DNA from 4 places in the Acidovorax sp. ACV01 genome. Region 2 is predicted to be linked to each of the others. Evidence: predicted binding sites of a transcription regulator. Region 2 holds the regulator's gene; each other region holds the start of a gene.
What was found. The regulator FNR, encoded in region 2, switches genes on or off when oxygen is low (the NO sensors DNR and NnrR bind a similar motif). The targets are predictions, from matches to a motif close to TTGATNNNNATCAA.
Positions count from the first base shown of each region.

Region 1: cyoA (ubiquinol oxidase subunit II) is a predicted target of FNR. The motif match lies at 1,059-1,072, and genes of this name have one in related genera.
Region 3: IB243_RS15760 (type IV pili methyl-accepting chemotaxis transducer N-terminal domain-containing protein) is a predicted target of FNR. The motif match lies at 1,220-1,233, and genes of this name have one in related genera.
Region 4: IB243_RS10325 (hemerythrin domain-containing protein) is a predicted target of FNR. The motif match lies at 2,730-2,743, and genes of this name have one in related genera.

Region 1 covers NZ_JACUZT010000006.1:424,771-429,159, forward strand. The annotation lists gene IB243_RS19355 (MFS transporter) at 1-1,004, opposite strand, end outside; gene cyoA (ubiquinol oxidase subunit II) at 1,255-2,310, shown strand; gene cyoB (cytochrome o ubiquinol oxidase subunit I) at 2,376-4,379, shown strand; gene cyoC (cytochrome o ubiquinol oxidase subunit III) at 4,372-4,389, shown strand, end outside.
Region 2 covers NZ_JACUZT010000006.1:184,339-188,727, forward strand. The annotation lists gene hemN (oxygen-independent coproporphyrinogen III oxidase) at 1-644, opposite strand, end outside; gene fnr (fumarate/nitrate reduction transcriptional regulator Fnr) at 831-1,553, shown strand; gene IB243_RS18180 (hypothetical protein) at 1,614-1,907, opposite strand; gene IB243_RS18185 (FixH family protein) at 1,960-2,241, opposite strand; gene ccoG (cytochrome c oxidase accessory protein CcoG) at 2,313-3,758, opposite strand; gene ccoP (cytochrome-c oxidase, cbb3-type subunit III) at 3,851-4,389, opposite strand, start outside.
Region 3 covers NZ_JACUZT010000005.1:144,213-148,601, reverse strand. The annotation lists gene IB243_RS15765 (hypothetical protein) at 1-240, shown strand, start outside; gene IB243_RS15760 (type IV pili methyl-accepting chemotaxis transducer N-terminal domain-containing protein) at 268-1,119, opposite strand; gene moaA (GTP 3',8-cyclase MoaA) at 1,289-2,428, shown strand; gene IB243_RS15750 (DUF6713 family protein) at 2,547-2,930, shown strand; gene mobA (molybdenum cofactor guanylyltransferase MobA) at 2,962-3,612, shown strand; gene IB243_RS15740 (GNAT family N-acetyltransferase) at 3,636-4,202, shown strand; gene glp (gephyrin-like molybdotransferase Glp) at 4,199-4,389, shown strand, end outside.
Region 4 covers NZ_JACUZT010000003.1:347,645-352,033, forward strand. The annotation lists gene IB243_RS10315 (YbfB/YjiJ family MFS transporter) at 1-665, opposite strand, end outside; gene IB243_RS10320 (alkene reductase) at 822-1,925, shown strand; gene IB243_RS10325 (hemerythrin domain-containing protein) at 2,085-2,672, opposite strand; gene IB243_RS10330 (methyl-accepting chemotaxis protein) at 2,898-4,389, opposite strand, start outside.

The DNA of each region.
Region 1 (4,389 bases), 240 kb from region 2:
AACACCGCCATGCCGCCCAGCAGCTTGCGGCGGCCCAGGTGGTCCGACAGCCAGCCAGACACCATGATGGCCCCCGCTGCCAGGAAGGCGCCTACGATCTGCACGCCCAGAATCTGGGTCACCGGCTGGTCCGAATACAGCGTGATCCAAGACAGCGGGAACACCGTGACCAGGTGGAACAGCGCAAAGCTGGCCAGCGCGGCAAAAGCACCCAGCACCACATTGCTGCCTTCGTCACGTATCACTCGGCTCACAGGCACGGGCTGCAGTTCACGCTCTTGCAGCAGCTCGGCGTACGACTGCCCCACCACCAGGCGCAGGCGGGCAAACAGGGCCACCACGTTCACGGCAAAGGCCACGAAGAAGGGATAACGCCAGCCCCAGGCCAGAAATTCCTGCACGCTGAGGCTGCTGTACAGATAGGCAAACAGACCCGCCGCCAGCACAAACCCGACGGGCGCACCCAGCTGCCCAATCATGGCAAACCAGCCCCGGCGTTCCTTGGGCGCCGACATGGCCAGCAGCGACGGCAGGCCGTCCCACGAGCCGCCGAGCGCCAGACCCTGGCCAATGCGCAGAATCAGCAGCGCCACCACAGCGGTCAGGCCAGCATCCTTGTAGCCCGGCAAAAACGCCATCCCGACCGTGCACACGCCCAACAGGAACAGTGCAATGGTCAGCTTGGTGCCCCGGCCCCAGCGCCGCTGGATGGCCATGGAAATGGCCGTGCCGATGGGCCGGACCACAAACGCAACGGCCAACAGCGCAAACGACATCAGCGTGCCATCCAGGCGCGACAGGAACGGAAACAGGAAAGGCGGGAAGACGAGAACGCAGGCGATCCCGAATACGAAGAAATCGAAGTACTCGGACGACCGTCCGATGATCACACCCACCGCAATTTCGCTGGGGGTCACGTCTTCATGGGTATCAGCCCGCGAGAGAGAGGCGGGGCTTTCTTCAAAGCCGGCCGCAGGGTAAGTGGCAGAGGCGGGGCTGCTCATGAACAGGGCTCCTTGTCGTTGTTTGGATAAGACATTCTGGTTCTACACGCAAGTTTGATTCGGGACAAGTGCAGTTTCACTATGGCGCCTGCAGGACGGCGCCGAACCAAAAAGAGAAGGCACACCGAAATGGGGCATCTATTGTTGACCTTGGACAAAATGTCCAATGTACAAAAAAGCTAGAGCTATTACATTCGACGGCACTTCGTTATCCGCGTTTACCCTTAAACGCTCCGGTTGCGCCTGCCCCATGTCCAAACTACCTTTACCCCGCGTGCCTGCCTGGCTCGCCGCCATGGCTGCCCTGGGCAGCCTGGCCGGCTGCAGCAAGGCGGTCGTCCTCAATCCTGCCGGCGACATCGCTGCCCAGCAAGGGCACATGGTCATCCAGGCCACGCTGCTGATGCTGATCATCATCGTGCCGGTGATCGCTCTCACCCTGTGGTTTGCCTGGAAATACCGCCAGAACAACACCGCCAACACCGAGGCCGACTACGACCCCGACTGGCACCATTCCACCACGCTGGAGCTGGTGATCTGGACCGTGCCGCTCTTGATCATCATTGCCCTGGGCGCACTGACCTGGATCGGCACCCACAAGCTCGACCCCTACCGCCCCCTGGACCGCATCTCGGCCACCAAACCACTGGACGCCCAATCCACTCCCCTGGAGGTGCAGGTGGTGGCCATGGACTGGAAGTGGCTGTTCTTCTACCCCGAACTGGGCATTGCCACGGTGAATGAACTGGCCGCGCCGATCGACCGCCCCATCCTGTTCAAGCTCACGGCCACGTCCACGATGAACGCGTTCTACGTGCCGGACCTGGCGGGCATGATCTACGCGATGCCCGGCATGCAGACCGAGCTGAACGCCGTGATCAACCAACCAGGCGTGTACAAGGGAATGTCCTCGCACTACAGCGGCGCGGGCTTCTCGGGCATGACCTTCAAGTTCCACGGCCTGAGCCAGGGCGACTTCGAGCAGTGGGTGGCCAGAAACAAGTCCGAAGGCAAGCCACTCACGCGCAAAACCTACATGGATCTGGCCAAGCCCAGCGAGCGGGACCCCGTGCAGCGCTTTGCCAGCGTGGAAGACGGCCTGTACGACAAGGTGCTGAACCGCTGCGTCGAGGACGGCAAGATGTGCATGCACCACATGATGGCCATCGACGAGAACGGCGGTGACGCCTATGTGCGCGCCGTGGGCCTGAATCTGCCGCAGGACGTATGCACCTCGCAGAACGCCGCCCAGGTGGTGGCCAGCCTGGAAGCCCGCCACGCACCGCGCGCCAACTCCGCCCAATGATCCGCCCTTGATTTGCCATGTCGGCGCCCGTGCCAAGCGGGTGTTGGCATCTTCCAAAGACCTCTATGTCCTCCGCACCTGATACCGCATCCCATTGGGCCCTGGGCCGAATCACCTGGGATTCCATACCGATGGCACACGAGCCCATCGTGTTGTGGACCTTTATCGCCACCGTGCTGGGTGGCCTGGCCGTGATGGCCGCCATCACCAAGTTCCGCCTGTGGGGCACCCTGTGGCGCGACTGGATCTGCAGCATTGACCACAAGAAGATCGGGATCATGTACATGATCCTGGGCCTCGTGATGCTGCTGCGCGGCTTTGCCGACGCCGTGATGATGCGCCTGCAGCAGGCCATGGCCTTTGGCGACAACATGGGCTACCTGCCACCCCACCACTACGACCAGATCTTCACCGCCCACGGCGTGATCATGATCTTCTTCGTGGCCATGCCGCTGGTCACGGGCCTCATGAACTACCTCGTGCCGCTGCAGATCGGCGCGCGCGACGTGTCCTTCCCGTTCCTCAACAACTTCAGCTTCTGGATGACCACAGCCGGTGCCATCCTGGTGATGGTGTCGCTCTTCCTGGGCGAGTTCTCCACCTCCGGCTGGCTGGCCTTGTCCAACCTGGGGGCGCAAGACCCCGGCGTGGGGCTCGATTACTACATCTGGGCCCTGCAGATTGCGGGGGTGGGCACCACGCTCTCGGGCATCAACCTGATTGTCACCATCATCAAGATGCGCGCACCCGGCATGAACCTGATGAGGATGCCCGTCTTCACCTGGACCGCCCTGTGCACCAACGCGCTGATCGTGGCCTCGTTCCCCGTGCTCACGGCCGCGCTGGTGCTGATGTCGCTGGACCGCTATGTTGGCACCAACTTCTTCACGAACGACCTGGGCGGCAACGCCATGCTGTACGTGAACCTGATCTGGATCTGGGGCCACCCCGAGGTGTACATCCTGATCCTGCCGTGCTTCGGCATCTTCTCCGAAGTGGTGGCCACGTTCTGCAAGAAGCGCCTGTTCGGCTACACGTCGATGGTCTACGCCACGGTGGTGATCACCATCCTGTCGTACCTGGTGTGGCTGCACCACTTCTTCACGATGGGCTCGGGCGCGAGCGTGAACACCTTCTTCGGCATCACGACGATGATCATCTCGATCCCCACGGGCGCGAAGATCTTCAACTGGCTGTTCACCATGTACAAGGGCCGCATCCGTTTCGAGCTGCCCATGATGTGGACCGTGGCCTTCATGGTGACCTTTGCCATCGGTGGCATGACCGGCGTGCTGCTGGCCGTGCCCCCGGCCGACTTCGTGCTGCACAACAGCCTGTTCCTGATCGCCCACTTCCACAACGTGATCATCGGCGGCGTTTTGTTCGGCCTGTTTGCCGGCATCAACTACTGGTACCCCAAGGCTTTTGGCTACAAGCTCGACCGCACCTGGGGCGTGCGCTCCTTCTGGCTGTGGGTGGTGGGTTTCTGGGTGGCGTTCGGCCCGTTGTATGTGCTGGGCCTGATGGGCGTCACGCGCCGTGCCAACCACTTTGAAGACCAGTCCCTCCAGATCTGGTTCGTGATCGCCGCCATCGGTGCCGCGATGATTGCTGCGGGCATTGCCTGCTTCCTGATCCAGATTGTGGTGAGCTACCTCAAGCGCGACCAGCTGCGCGACCACACGGGCGACCCGTGGGATGCACGCACGCTGGAATGGGCCACCTCGTCGCCACCGCCCGACTACAACTTCGCCTTCACCCCCGTGGTGCACGAGATCGATGCCTGGTGGGACATGAAGAAGCACGGCTACGAGCGCCCACTCACCGGCTTTGCGCCCATCCACATGCCCGCCAACACTGGCTCGGGCGCCGTGATCTCGGCCCTGTCGCTGGCCTTCGGCTTTGCACTGATCTGGCACATGTGGCTGCTCGCGGGCGTGTCGTTTGCGATGCTGCTGCTGGCTTCGATCATCCACACGTTCAACTACAAGCGTGACTTCTACATCCCGGCATCCGACGTGATTGCCACAGAAAAAGCCCGCACACTCCAATTGGCCCGCCATGTCTGAACTCCGCCTT
Region 2 (4,389 bases):
TAGATCAAGTCCACATTGATGGATTCAAAACCCAGCGAACGTGCGGACTCCACCAGCGAAAACACCTGCTCGGCAGGCTGTATGCGATGAACAGCCTTTTGAACCTCAGGATCAAAATCCTGCACTCCAAAACTCAGTCGGTTGAATCCCAGTTCCGCGAGCACGGCAAGGCGGTCGGCATTGACGGTGCGCGGATCTACTTCAATCGAATACTCTCCGCCCGGCGCGAGCGAGAAGCTGCGCTTGAGCATGACCATGAGTTCACGCAAGCCGTCGTCGGACAAAAAAGTAGGCGTACCACCACCCAGGTGCAGCTGGCTCACCACCTGCCCCGTGCCGCAGTGCGCTGTGTGCAGATCGATTTCGCGACTCAGGTACCGCAGATAGGTATCTGCCCGATCATGGTGTTTGGTGATGATCTTGTTGCATGCACAGTAATAACACAGCGACTCGCAAAAGGGGATGTGCACATACAGCGACAACGGCAACGCCTTCGTCATGGAGCCCAGCCTGCGCTGCTCTAGTGCAAGCGCATAGTCGTCCTGCCCAAACGCCTCGACGAAACGGTCGGCGGTTGGATAAGAGGTATAGCGGGGCCCTGGCACGTCGAAACGGCGCAGAAGATCAGGCGAAACAGCAGTCATGGGCAAATTCCTTGCGTACACTTTGACTGTGCCGTAAGCTGTCCCCCATGTCCTTGACCTGAATCAAGTGATGCACGGGGCCGAACAGCGACAATTTGATGCATGTCATTCGCCCATCCGTACCCACAAGCCTGTCTTACAGGCAGATGAGGCGATATGCTCAAACCTAACCCAGCATCTGTGCCTATGAACCCGCTCACCATCAAAGTCGCCTGCTCTAACTGCAACCTGCGCGAGCTGTGCATGCCGGTTGGCCTGAGCGAAGACCAACTGCAACGCATTGACGAAGTCGTTGCCGTCCGCCGCAAGATCAAACGGGGCGGAACGCTGTTTCGCAACGGCGAAGCCTTCACATCGCTCTATGCCATCCGCACCGGCTTCTTCAAGACCTGTGTAGCCACCGAAGATGGGCGCGACCAGGTCACTGGTTTCCAGATGGCGGGCGAGATTATCGGCCTGGATGGCATCGTGAACGATCACCATACCTGCGACGCAGTGGCCCTGGAAGACGCAGAAGTCTGCGTCATGCCCTTTGACCGCATCGAAGAACTGTCCCGCGAGGTCACCGCGCTGCAACACCATGTGCACAAGATCATGAGCCGCGAGATCGTGCGTGAGCATGGGGTGATGCTGCTCTTGGGCAGCATGCGCGCCGAGGAACGCCTGGCAGCGTTTCTGCTGAACCTTGTGCAACGTTTGCATGCCCGTGGGTTTTCACAGTCCGAACTCGTACTGCGCATGACGCGTGAGGAAATTGGCAGCTACCTGGGGCTCAAGCTCGAAACCGTGAGCCGCACATTTTCCAAGTTTGTGGAAGAAGGTATTGTCGAGGTCAAGCAGCGCCATGTGCGCATCCTGGAAACCGATGCACTCAAGCGCATCGTGAACAACCAGCAGGCCTGCCACTGACCAAGGCAATGCGTTGGCGGCGGCCTCTCTCCGTATCTACCGGCCAGCTACCGCAGCCCATCAAGGGCAAGATGAAGTCTTTCGACAGTCATCGGGGCGATCCCCCTCGGGGACCGGGCAGCGGTTGAGTTCAAAGGGCGACATCGCCAACAATGTCGTCAATGCGCTGGACGCCATGGTGATCATCCAGAACGCGAAAAAAGCAAGCGTGTAGACGCCCTGACGCGACAACGCCAACGGCTGCCCAAACCAGTGCAAGTCCTGCGGATCCACCATCGCAAAAACCAGCACCTCCATGACGCCTGCCATCAAGAAGGCCGGCCATGCAATCCACATCAGGCGTTGCGTCCACATTGATTTTTCTCCTGGTAAGGCCGCGCAGACAAACCGCATGGCCAGGGGGTGTTCAGCGCGGCTGGTCCTGGACCGGAGTGGCCGCATGGTTGCGGCCTTTCATCGCGGGAGCCAGGCTCTTGTGTGGAGTCTCCAGCGTCTTGTTGATCTCGATGCCCTGGCGGTAATAGTCCTCGGCGATCACGGGGTCGGGGCGCGAAATCGCCAGCCAGAGGGTGACAAAACCCGCAATGATCACGATCACAGGACCAGCGATGATCAGCCAGACATGGCCGAACTTCCACCATGGCGCCGTAGCGGAAGGGGCAGTGCCGAGGGTGGAACTGGATGGCATGTGATGACTCCTCAAAAATATTTTTCGTCAAAGCAAGGCCCGCGAAGACCTTGCACCAGTGTGCACGCGCGTTACCGCGGCACCAGAAACACGGATTTCTCAGTCACATGGGCGGCCCCGCCGAGTGCCTGCACGTCGAACTGCACAGCGTGCGATCCCGGAGGCGCCGAACCATACGGTATCTGCAGTCGGACAGCCACCCACCGGGACTCTGCCGCTCCGATTTCCACCTCAGCATCGGACGCCACTTCCAGCCCTTCAAGGCCACGCGCACCGATGCGATAGCGTTGGGGTCCTTCGGTTGCATTCATGATCTGCAGGCGGTAGATGTTCTCCAGCTTGCCACCGGCGACGATGCGAGAGAGCGCAGCGCGGTCACGCACAACATCGACCATGAGCGGCGTGCGCGTGACAAGGCTCGCCATCATGCCCACGCACAGGGCTACCAGCACTGCGCTGTAGATCAGCACACGCGGCCGCAGCACCCGGCGCAGGATCTGCGATTGGCTCCACCGCTGCGCCACGCCGTTCTGTGTGGAAAACCGGATAAGCCCCTTTGGGTAGTGCATCTTGTCCATGACCGTGTTGCAAGCATCCACGCACAACCCGCAACCAATGCACTCATACTGCAGCCCCTTGCGGATGTCGATGCCCACGGGACATACCTGCACGCACAGCGTGCAGTCAATACAGTCGCCCAGACCTTTGGCCTTCTGATCGATGTTCTTGTTTCGCGGGCCGCGCGGTTCGCCCCGCTCCACGTCATAGCTGACGATCAGCGTGTCCTTGTCGAACATGGCGCTCTGAAAGCGCGCATAGGGGCACATGTATTTGCACACCTGCTCGCGCATGTAGCCCGCATTGCCATACGTGGCAAAGCCGTAGAACAGCACCCAGAATATCTGCCAGCCCCCCTGCATCACCAGCAACTCCGCACCAAGCTCACGGATCGGCACAAAATAGCCCACGAACGTAAACCCAGTCCACAGCGCCACCGCGATCCAGATCACTTGCTTGAAGAACTTCTTGCGGACTTTCTCGAAGGTCCATGGGCCGTTGTCCAGCCGTAGTCGGGCACTGCGATCACCTTCGATCTTGTGCTCGATCCACATGAACATTTCGGTATAGACCGTTTGCGGGCACGCAAATCCGCACCACAACCGCCCCGCCACCGCCGTAAACAGGAACAGCGACAGCGCAGAAATGATGAGCAGGCCCGTGAGGTAGATGAAATCCTGGGGGTACAGAACCAGGCCGAAGATGTAAAACCGCCGAGCCCCCAGGTCAAACAGCACCATCTGGCGCTGCCCCCATTCAAACCAGGGCAGCCCGTAAAAAACGAGCTGCGTGAGAAACACCATGCCCCAGCGCCAGCGTGCAAACACGCCACTGATGGAGCGTGGATAGATTTTCTTTTGCGCCTCGTAGAGAGACACAATCTCGCCCTGCGACGAGCCATCGGATGCAATCGGTGAAATCGGGATGACCTTGCGAGCGGGCTCGCTGGGTGGCTTCATGGTGGTGTCGATCCGTTTGCTTCGAAGTACTCAGTTCAAACAATCCTTGGAGCGGCACCAAAGTACCGCCCAAGGTTTAGCGTGCAGGGCGCCTACTTGCCGTTCGACAGGCCCCAGACGTAGGCCGACAGTACACCGATCTGAGCTTCTGTGAGCTTGTCCGCCTGAGCGGGCATCTGGTTGACCTTGCCGTTGTTGACCATGGCAGCAATGGCCGCCTCGCCCCAGCCATGCAGCCAGATGTCATCTGTGAGATTCGGGGCACCCAGTGCCTGATTGCCCTTGCCATCCATTCCGTGGCAGGCTGCGCATGCCGTGAACTTGGACTTGCCCAGTGAAGCACGCAGCGAATCGTGGGGGCTACCAGACAGACTCAGCACGTAGTGTGAGAGATTGCGCACATCTTCAGGGGAACCCACTGCCGCAGCCATGGGAGGCATGTTGCCAACACGACCTTTCTCGATCGTTTCCCGGATCTTCTCGGGCGCGCCGCCATGAAGCCAATCGCCATCGGCCAGATTAGGGAAGCCCTTGCTACCCCGGGCATCCGAGCCATGGCACTGCGCACAGTTGTTCATGAACAGGCGCTCGCCAATGGCCTGTGCCTGTGGGTCCTTGGCAATGTCTTCCG
Region 3 (4,389 bases), on a different contig from region 2:
GACTCGGGGAGGAGCCTGATAACAGGCGCACGCCAGTCGGCCGGCGCCCACGGCCTGTGGATGGCCCTGGCCCGAGACTACGAACTGGCGGCGGCGCGCATCGACACCCACAAACGCGTCCAGCAGCTGCCGCTTCCACCACCCCCGGGGTTTTTCAACGCGCTGGACACCCGGCTGGTGCTGGTGGGGCGCGATTGCCGCCTGGCGGACTTCATGCAGCACAGGGCCTGGGGCGGCTGACCGGGTGACCCTGCCGCTCCCAGGCTCTCAGCCCAGCACTTCGCGCAGGGCAGCGTCGTACAGGCCGGTGAGCTTGTCCATCACCCCCAGCAGCCGTTCGCTGGTGGTGGCCACGGCGTTCAGCCCCGTGTCATCGGCAGGGCGGCGCAGTGCGGATTCAAAAAACAGCCACTGCGAATCGGCCAGCTCCAACTCGTTGCGGATGGAAGGGGTGGAGACGGGCGCCGCCTTCAGCGTCTGCAGGGCCTGGCGGAAATCCATTGCGTCTGACGCCAGTTGCGCCTGCACCACCTTGGAGTCCACCTTGGCAGCACTCAAAAAGTAGTTCTTGGCCAGGCGCTGCGACAGCATGCGCTGGCGGCCCGCCAGGTTCACCAGGCGGGCACTGGGTGCCTGTGCCATCTTCTCGACGGCCTCGGTCACGGCCTGCGCAATGAGCAGCGTGCGGTCGGCCTGCTCCGAGGCCGCCACCACCAAGGCCGTGGTGGAGGCAGGCGCAGAGGTCATCTGGTTGAGCAGGGCAAACTGCTTTTGCACTTCGGCCAGCTGCCGTCCGACGTCTGCGGGCCATTGGCCTGACTGCATGCCCTTGGCCAGTTCACCGCTGCCCGTCTGCACCATCTTGCGCGCCAACCCCATCACATCCACGGCCGCACCGGGCAGCACCTGCAGGTACTGCTGGCAATAGGCCTTGGCCATGCGCTGCGAAAGGGCGCGAAACCAGCCCGCATAGTTGATGGCCCCCGACAACCCCATCTGCGCCTGGGCCCCTGTCGCCCAAGTTGCCCAGGTAGGTAGCAGAATGCCGGCCGCCACCCACTGAAGGGCCACGCGGCGCTGGCATGGCGTGGCATCGGCTGAAAATTCACGCGTCAACATGGGAATCCCCTTGAAATCGGATGTGCAGATTGTTGCAATGCAGCATCCAGAACGCACTGCGCCATGTCAAAGGAGGGCCATACCACCGCCTTCGCAAAACTTGACCGCGATCAACTCCGCGCGCAGGGGCTTGCCCCCTCTGCAGGCGCCCATGCGGCAAAATCACGCCATGGCCGAACGTGTGATTCCTCTGGTGGACCAACGCATCGCCGCTCTGGCGGCGCGGGTGCCCACGCATCCCGTGGCCCCCACGGGCCTGCTCACCGACACCCGGGGCCGTCCGCTGCGCGACCTGCGCATCAGCGTGACGGACCGCTGCAACTTCCGCTGCAACTACTGCATGCCCAAGGAAGTGTTCGACAAGGACTACCCCTACCTGCCCCACGGCGCCTTGCTGAGCTTTGAAGAGATCACACGGCTGGCGCGCCTGTTCCTCGCGCATGGTGTGCGCAAGATCCGCCTGACGGGCGGCGAGCCCCTGCTGCGCAAGAACCTAGAAGCGCTGGTGGCCCAGTTGGCAGAACTGCGCACCGTGGACGGCCAAGCGCCCGACCTCACGCTGACCACCAATGGATCGCTGCTGGCGCGCAAGGCCCGCGCACTGAAGGATGCAGGCCTGAACCGCGTGACCGTGAGCCTCGATGGCCTGGACGACACGATCTTTCGCCGCATGAACGACGTGGACTTTCCGGTGGCCGACGTGCTGGCGGGCATCGAGGCCGCGCATGTGGCGGGCCTGTCGCACATCAAGGTCAACATGGTGGTCAAGCGGGGAACCAACGACCACGAAATCTTGCCCATGGCACGCCACTTTCGCGGCACGGGCACCACGCTGCGGTTCATTGAATACATGGACGTGGGCGCCACCAACGGCTGGCGCATGGACGAGGTGCTGCCCTCAGCCGAGTTGATCGAACGGCTGCGCGCCGAGCTGCCCCTGGTACAGCTCGACCCGAGCAGCCCCGGCGAAACCGCCGAGCGCTGGGGCTATGCCAATGCCCAGGGCCAATACGACCCCGCCCTGGGCGAGGTGGGCGTGATCAGCAGCGTGACCCAGGCTTTTTGCCACGACTGCAACCGCGCGCGCCTGTCCACGGAAGGCAAGCTCTACCTGTGCCTGTTTGCCTCGGAGGGCTACGACCTGCGCACCCTGCTGCGCGGCGGCGCCAGCGACGAAGCGATTGCCTCGGCCATCGCCCCCATCTGGCAGCAGCGCAGCGACCGCTATTCGGAACTGCGCAGCAGCCTGCCTGCGGATACCACGCAAGGCGGCGCGCGGCGGGTGGAGATGAGCTATATCGGCGGCTAGCTGTGGGGCCAGCCCCATGCATCTCGATCCTGTGGAGCCCCTGCACCGCACCAGGGTACGGGCGCCGATTGTTTTAAGGCACCATGGGTGGCTGCGGCCTTCACCCTTTCCTCACCCCATGCCCCTTCAACCCACGCACCGCGCCCTGTTTCTGGCCAATGCCACCGTCCTGGTCACGCACCAGATCGATGCCGCGTACTGGCACGAGTGGGAGCTGTTCCACATCCCCGGCGGCCACCAGGTCAACCTGCTGCTCAACCTGCCCATCATTGCGCTGGTGCTGTATGCCCAGGCACAGGTCGCCCGCGGCGAAGGCCCGGCGGCCCTGGCGTTCTACAAGCTCATGCCCTGCCTCGGGGCCTTGACCGTGGCGATCCACGGCCTGTTTTTTGCCCTGGGGCACGAGGCGTTCGCGCAACCCGTGTCCCTGGGCCTGCTGGCCTGCACAGCCGTCCTCTCGTGCCTGCAACTGACCGCGCTGCGTGCCCGGCAGCCGCTGTAGCGCCCTGCTTTTCACCCATCGCCCACCCCCCATGATTGAAACCCAAGACATCACCGGCCTCGTGCTTGCAGGCGGACGCGGCAGCCGCATGGGCGGCGTCGACAAAGGCCTTCAGAGTTTTCGCGGCCTGCCTCTGGCGCTGCACACGCTGATGCGGCTGCAGATGCAGACCGGCGCCACCATGGTCAATGCCAACCGCAACCTCGCGGCCTACGAGGCGTTTGGCGCCCCCGTGTGGCCTGATGTACTGGCCGACTACGCTGGTCCGCTGGCGGGCTTTCTGACCGGGCTCGAGCGTTGCGAGACTCCCTGGCTGCTGACGGTGCCCTGCGACACCCCCCTGTTCCCACTGGACCTGGCCCAGCGCCTGGCGGCTGCGGCCGACGCCCAGGACGCCGACATCGCCATGGCCGCAGCGCCCGAGGACGATGGCACGGGCCACACCACCGTGCGCACCCAGCCGGTGTTTTGCCTGCTGCGCGTGGACCTGCTCGAAAGCCTGGTCGCCTTCACCCAGGCCGGCGGCCGCAAGATCGATGCCTGGACGGCCCAGCACCGCTGCGCCATCGTTGCGTTTGACCAGCCGGGCGATGACCCCAAGGCCTTCTTCAACGCCAATACGCTGGCCGAGCTGCACTCGCTGGAAAACACCAGCGCGCCGCAGGCTTCACGGGCCTCATAGACCTGACCGCCCCTTCAACCGCCATGAACGCGCGCCCAACCACGGCTATCAGTTCCGTACAGATCCGCCCCTTGGTCGCCGCAGATGCCGTGGCCTACAAGGCCCTGCGCGACGAGGCGCTGCGCACCGCACCGGATGCGTTCACGTCGGACTATGAATCGTCGGTGGGCCGCGATGCCAGCGAGTATGTGGCGCGCTTTGGCACCGTGGAATCGGGCCAGTTCTTCCTGGGTGCCTTCGATGCCGCAGGCCAGTTGCTCGGCTGCCTGGGCTGCGAACGCGAGCAGCGCACCAAGCAGCGCCACTGTGCCGTGCTGGTGGGCATGATGGTGTCGCCTGGTGCGCAGCGCCAGGGCATTGGCCAGCAGCTGGTGGCCGCCTGTGTGGCAGCAGCCTGCCGCGTACCTGGCCTGACCCAGTTGGTGCTGACGGTGACGGCCTCCAACACGCACGTCGTGCACCTGTACGAGCAGGCCGGGTTCCGCGCCTGGGGCCTGTTGCCCCGCGCCATCGTGGTGGACGGCGTGGGCTTCGACAAGCTGCACATGGTGCGCGTACTCATCCCTGATTCCAACGACACAGATCCATGAAAACCATTGCCCAGATTGCCGCCGAGCTGCAAGGCTACGACCCGCAGGCCCTGAGCGCTGCCGATGTGAACGCGTTTCTGCAGCGGCTGGTCGAGCCCGTGACCGCCACCGAAGAGCTCCCCCTCTTCGACGCCCTGGGCCGCGTGCTGGCGCGGGACGTGGTCTCGCCCCTCAGCGTGCCTCCGCA
Region 4 (4,389 bases), on a different contig from region 2:
GTGGCTGCGGATGTTGCCCCGGCTCCGCCGGCCACGGGCGCTGCCAAACCGCTCAACACCCGCGCGGGCCACAGCAATGCCGCCGTGGCCCCCACGCAGGCCAGCGCCAACGCCCACCACGCCCATGTCCAGCTGTGCGGCGCGGGGGCCACTGCCAACACCGCAGGCACCAGCAGGGCCGACAGGCTGATACCCCAACCCGTGCCGCCGTAGTACAGGCCCAGCAACAAGCCGCTGCGTCCCGGCACCTGGGCCCCCAACCGCGCCGCCAGCAGGCCCCCCGCAATGAACACCAGGGCACTGGCCCCACCCGCCAACAAGCGTTGCACCAGCAGCGGCGCCGCCTGCGTGAAGAATCCGCTCAAGCCCATGAACACCGTGGCCATCACCGCCCCCACCATCAGCACGGCACCCGGGGCCAGGCGCCGCAAGAGCCAGGGTGTGGCCAACGCGCCCAGCAGATAGCCCAGGGCATTCACCGTGTTCATGGCCCCCGCCAGCGTGTAGGACCAGCCCAGGTCTTCGCGCATGGGCGGCAGCAGCAAGGCATAGGCAAACCGCGTGATGCCCAGCGACAGGGCGGCACCCATCGACAAAGCCACCGCCAGCCACAGGCTGCGCCACGGAGATGCAAAGGAGAAGGCCAAAGGCAGTGGCGCAGACATAGCGGCCCATTTTCACGCAAGGGGCTCAACACCACACTAGGCCATGGGCTAACACAAAACCGGAACCCTTGTTGACGCCAGTGTGCTGCACGTTTTGCGCTGCAGCATTAAGCTGCGAGGCTGCTTTTCCGCACGAACCTTTTCAGGACCTGCCCCATGACCTCTTTGTTTGACCCCATCCGCGCGGGCGACCTCCAACTGGCCAACCGCGTTGCCATGGCGCCGCTGACGCGCAACCGCTCGCCCGAGGCGATCCCCACCGATCTGGTCGCCACCTACTATGCGCAGCGCGCCAGCGCCGGGCTGATCATCTCCGAGGCCACGGCCATCAGCCCCCAGGCCCAAGGCTATGCCGACGTGCCCGGCCTGTACGGCACCGAGCAGCTCGACGGCTGGAAAAAAGTGACCCACGCTGTGCATGCGGCGGACGGCAAGATCGTGGTTCAGCTATGGCATGTGGGCCGTGTGTCGCACACCGACCTGCAGCCGGGCAATGCCCACCCGGTGGCACCTTCGGCCATCCGCGCGCACACCAAGACGGTGCTGATCAAAGAAGGCGTGCCCACCTTCACAGAAACCTCCGAGCCCCGCGCGCTCAAGGCCGAGGAAATCCCCGGCATCGTGCAGGACTACCGCCATGCCGCCCGCAATGCGATTGCATCAGGCTTTGATGGCGTCGAGATCCATGCGGCCAACGGTTACCTGATCGACCAATTCCTCAAGACCGGTGCCAACCAGCGCACCGACGACTACGGCGGCAGCATTGCCAACCGCGCCCGTCTGCTGCTCGAAGTGACCCGCGCCATCGTCGAGGAAATCGGCGGTGGCCGCACGGGCATCCGCCTGTCCCCCGTCACGCCCGCCAACGACATCGTGGACGCGGACCCCCAGCCGCTGTTTGACTACGTGGTGCGCCAGCTGGGTCCGTTGGGCCTGGCTTATGTGCACATCATCGAAGGCGCCACCGGCGGCCCGCGCGAGGTGGAAGGCCGTCCATTTGACTACGTCGCACTCAAGACGGCATACCGTGCAGCCGGTGGTCTGGGTGCGTGGATGGTCAACAACGCCTACACCCGCGAGCTGGCTGACGCAGCCCTGGCCCACTGCGCCGACATCGTGGCCTTTGGCCGCCCCTTCATCGCCAACCCCGACCTGGTGACGCGCCTGCAAGCCAACGCACCGCTCAACGAAGTAAACCGCGCCACGCTCTACGGTGGTGGTGCCGAGGGGTATACGGACTATCCCGCACTGACTGCATGAAATGATTCGCGCATTGCGACGCGCTCATCCCCGCCCCCGGCAACTGGCGTAGCGCTCTGCCAGCGGCCGCCGCGCAAGGGGCCACCGAGCCGCACGGGCGGCGCTTCGCTGGCGTGCGCTGGCGGAGTCCCCCTTGAGAGGGAGGGCGCCGCAGACGACTCAGGAGGGGCTTCCAAGTCCAATAGGGCTTGGCGCCCGCATCACGATCCGGGTGAACAGGCGGTCATACGCCGCATCACGTGGCTTGCCGGGCGCCAAGGGGTTGGTGTTGCTGGCAAAGGCCGCATCGATGGCCGCCCAGTCGCCAGGCTGCAGGCACTCCTGTGCCGCAGGCAGCACCACGGTTTCTTCCACGCGCATATGGTCCAGGTAAAAGCGCACATAGCGCAGCAGCGCCTCGGCAAAAACCTCGCGGCGTGCATCGCCCATCAGCTCCCAGCCCAGCAAAAGGTGCTGCAGCTCGCGCACTGCCGCCTCGCCGCCTTCGTGGTCACGCTCCAGCTGCGCAATGGCCTCGGCGGCCTGGGGTGCACGCTCGGCCACCTTGGGGAACAGCCATTGCGATTCCTTGGGGTGGTGCTGCCGCTCGGGAAACTCGTCGATATAGAACAGCATGGCCCGCATCACGTCAAAGAACGCGGCAGGCTCATCGCCCGGGCCCTGGTCGAGCATCAGGCGCAAGGAATGGAGCACGGCCGCAAGCGATGCATGCTCTTCGCGAATGGTCCGCAGGCTGATCGATGGCATGGCGCACTCCAGAGGTTAGACACAGCCCGAGGGTGCCACGCGGCGCCATGCACACCCATGACGCAGGTCAATAAATGGACAGCGACCTGCACGCGTGCCCAGGGCCCTGCGAGCACACCCGCTCGCGAAGAGCTGGTCTGCGCTCTGAACGCAAAAGGCCCTGCAAGCCGACACTGCAGGGCCTTCGATGCCGGCCCCCGCAAAGGGACGCTCAACGTTGCCGGATCAGCGTGCCAGCCGCGCCTGCGCGGGGGAAGCCAGCGCCTGAGACTCTGCATAAGGCGCCGCCACGCTGCTGCTGCGGTGGGCAGGGTGGCCATGCCCCATGGCCTCCGCGAGGCGGAACTGCTGCACCACCTGCGACAGCCGCGCCGCCTGCTCCCGCAGCGACTCGGCAGCGGCGGCGGACTCTTCCACCAGCGCCGCATTCTGCTGGGTCATGCGGTCGATTTCGCCCACCGACTGGTTCACCTGGCCAATGCCGGCCGACTGCTCGGACGCAGCCGCCGTGATCTCGCCAATGATGTCGCCCACGCGCTGCACGCTGCTCACGATGTCCTTCATCGCCGTGCCCGCGTCTTCCACATGGCGCACACCGCCGTCCACCGCCGTCACGCTGCTCTGGATCAGGCCCTTGATGTCACTGGCCGCAGCCGCCGAGCGCTGGGCCAGGCTGCGCACTTCGCTGGCCACCACGGCAAAGCCCCGGCCCTGCTCACCTGCACGGGCGGCTTCCACGGCGGCGTTCAGCGCCAGGATGTTGGTCTGGAAGGCAATGGAGTCGATCAGGCCAATGATGTCGCCGATCTTGCGGCTCGACGCCGATATCTCGTGCATGCTGGCCACGGCTTGCTCCACCACAGAACCACCGCGCGTAGCGGTGCTGGAGGCCGATGCCGCCAGCTGGTTGGCCATCTGCGACGACGACGCTGTCTGCTGCACCGTGGCGGTGAGCTGCGACAGCGAAGACACGGCCTCCTGGGCGTTGCTGGCCGTCTGCTCGGTGCGCTGGGACAGGTCCTGGTTGCCGGTGGCGATCTCCTGGCTGGCCGTGGCGATGTTGCCGCTGGCATCGCGCACTTGCGCCACCAATGCTCCCAGGCCCTGCTGCATGTCGCGCAGCGCGCGCTGCAGATCGGCCACTTCGTCCTTGCCCTCGGCAGCAATGTGCTGCGAGAGGTCGCCCCCCGCAATGGCCTGCGCCATCTTGCGTGCGTCTTCCAGGGGGCGGCAGATCGAGTTCATGTTCATCAGCGTGGTGGGCACCACCACCAGCACGGTGATCAGCACGGCCAGCACAAACAGCCATTTCGTCTCGTTGGACACCTGGCCCTGCTGCTCCACGGCCTTGGCGACATCGGCGCGCAGCACGGCGTCGAGTTCTCCCACCAGCTTGTCGGCCTGGTCGAATTCGGCCACGGCCTTGCCGCTCATGCGGTTGGCGATGGTGGCCGTGTCGTAGCCACTGGCCTCCAGCTGGCGGGCCACATGGGCGAACAGTTCGCGGTAGCTGTCCAGGCGCTTCACAATGTTGCGCACCACGACGTTGTCGGCATCCTCATCGCCCTCCAGAAACTTGGCCGCAATCTTCTTGGCCTTGTCCTGGCTTTCCAGCCATTTGGCGTGCGAGGCCTTTACGGCCTCCGGCTTTTCGTAGCCGATGATCATGTCCTTCTCGAACTGGCGGATGGCCCCCATCTCGCCGCGCAACTCCGCC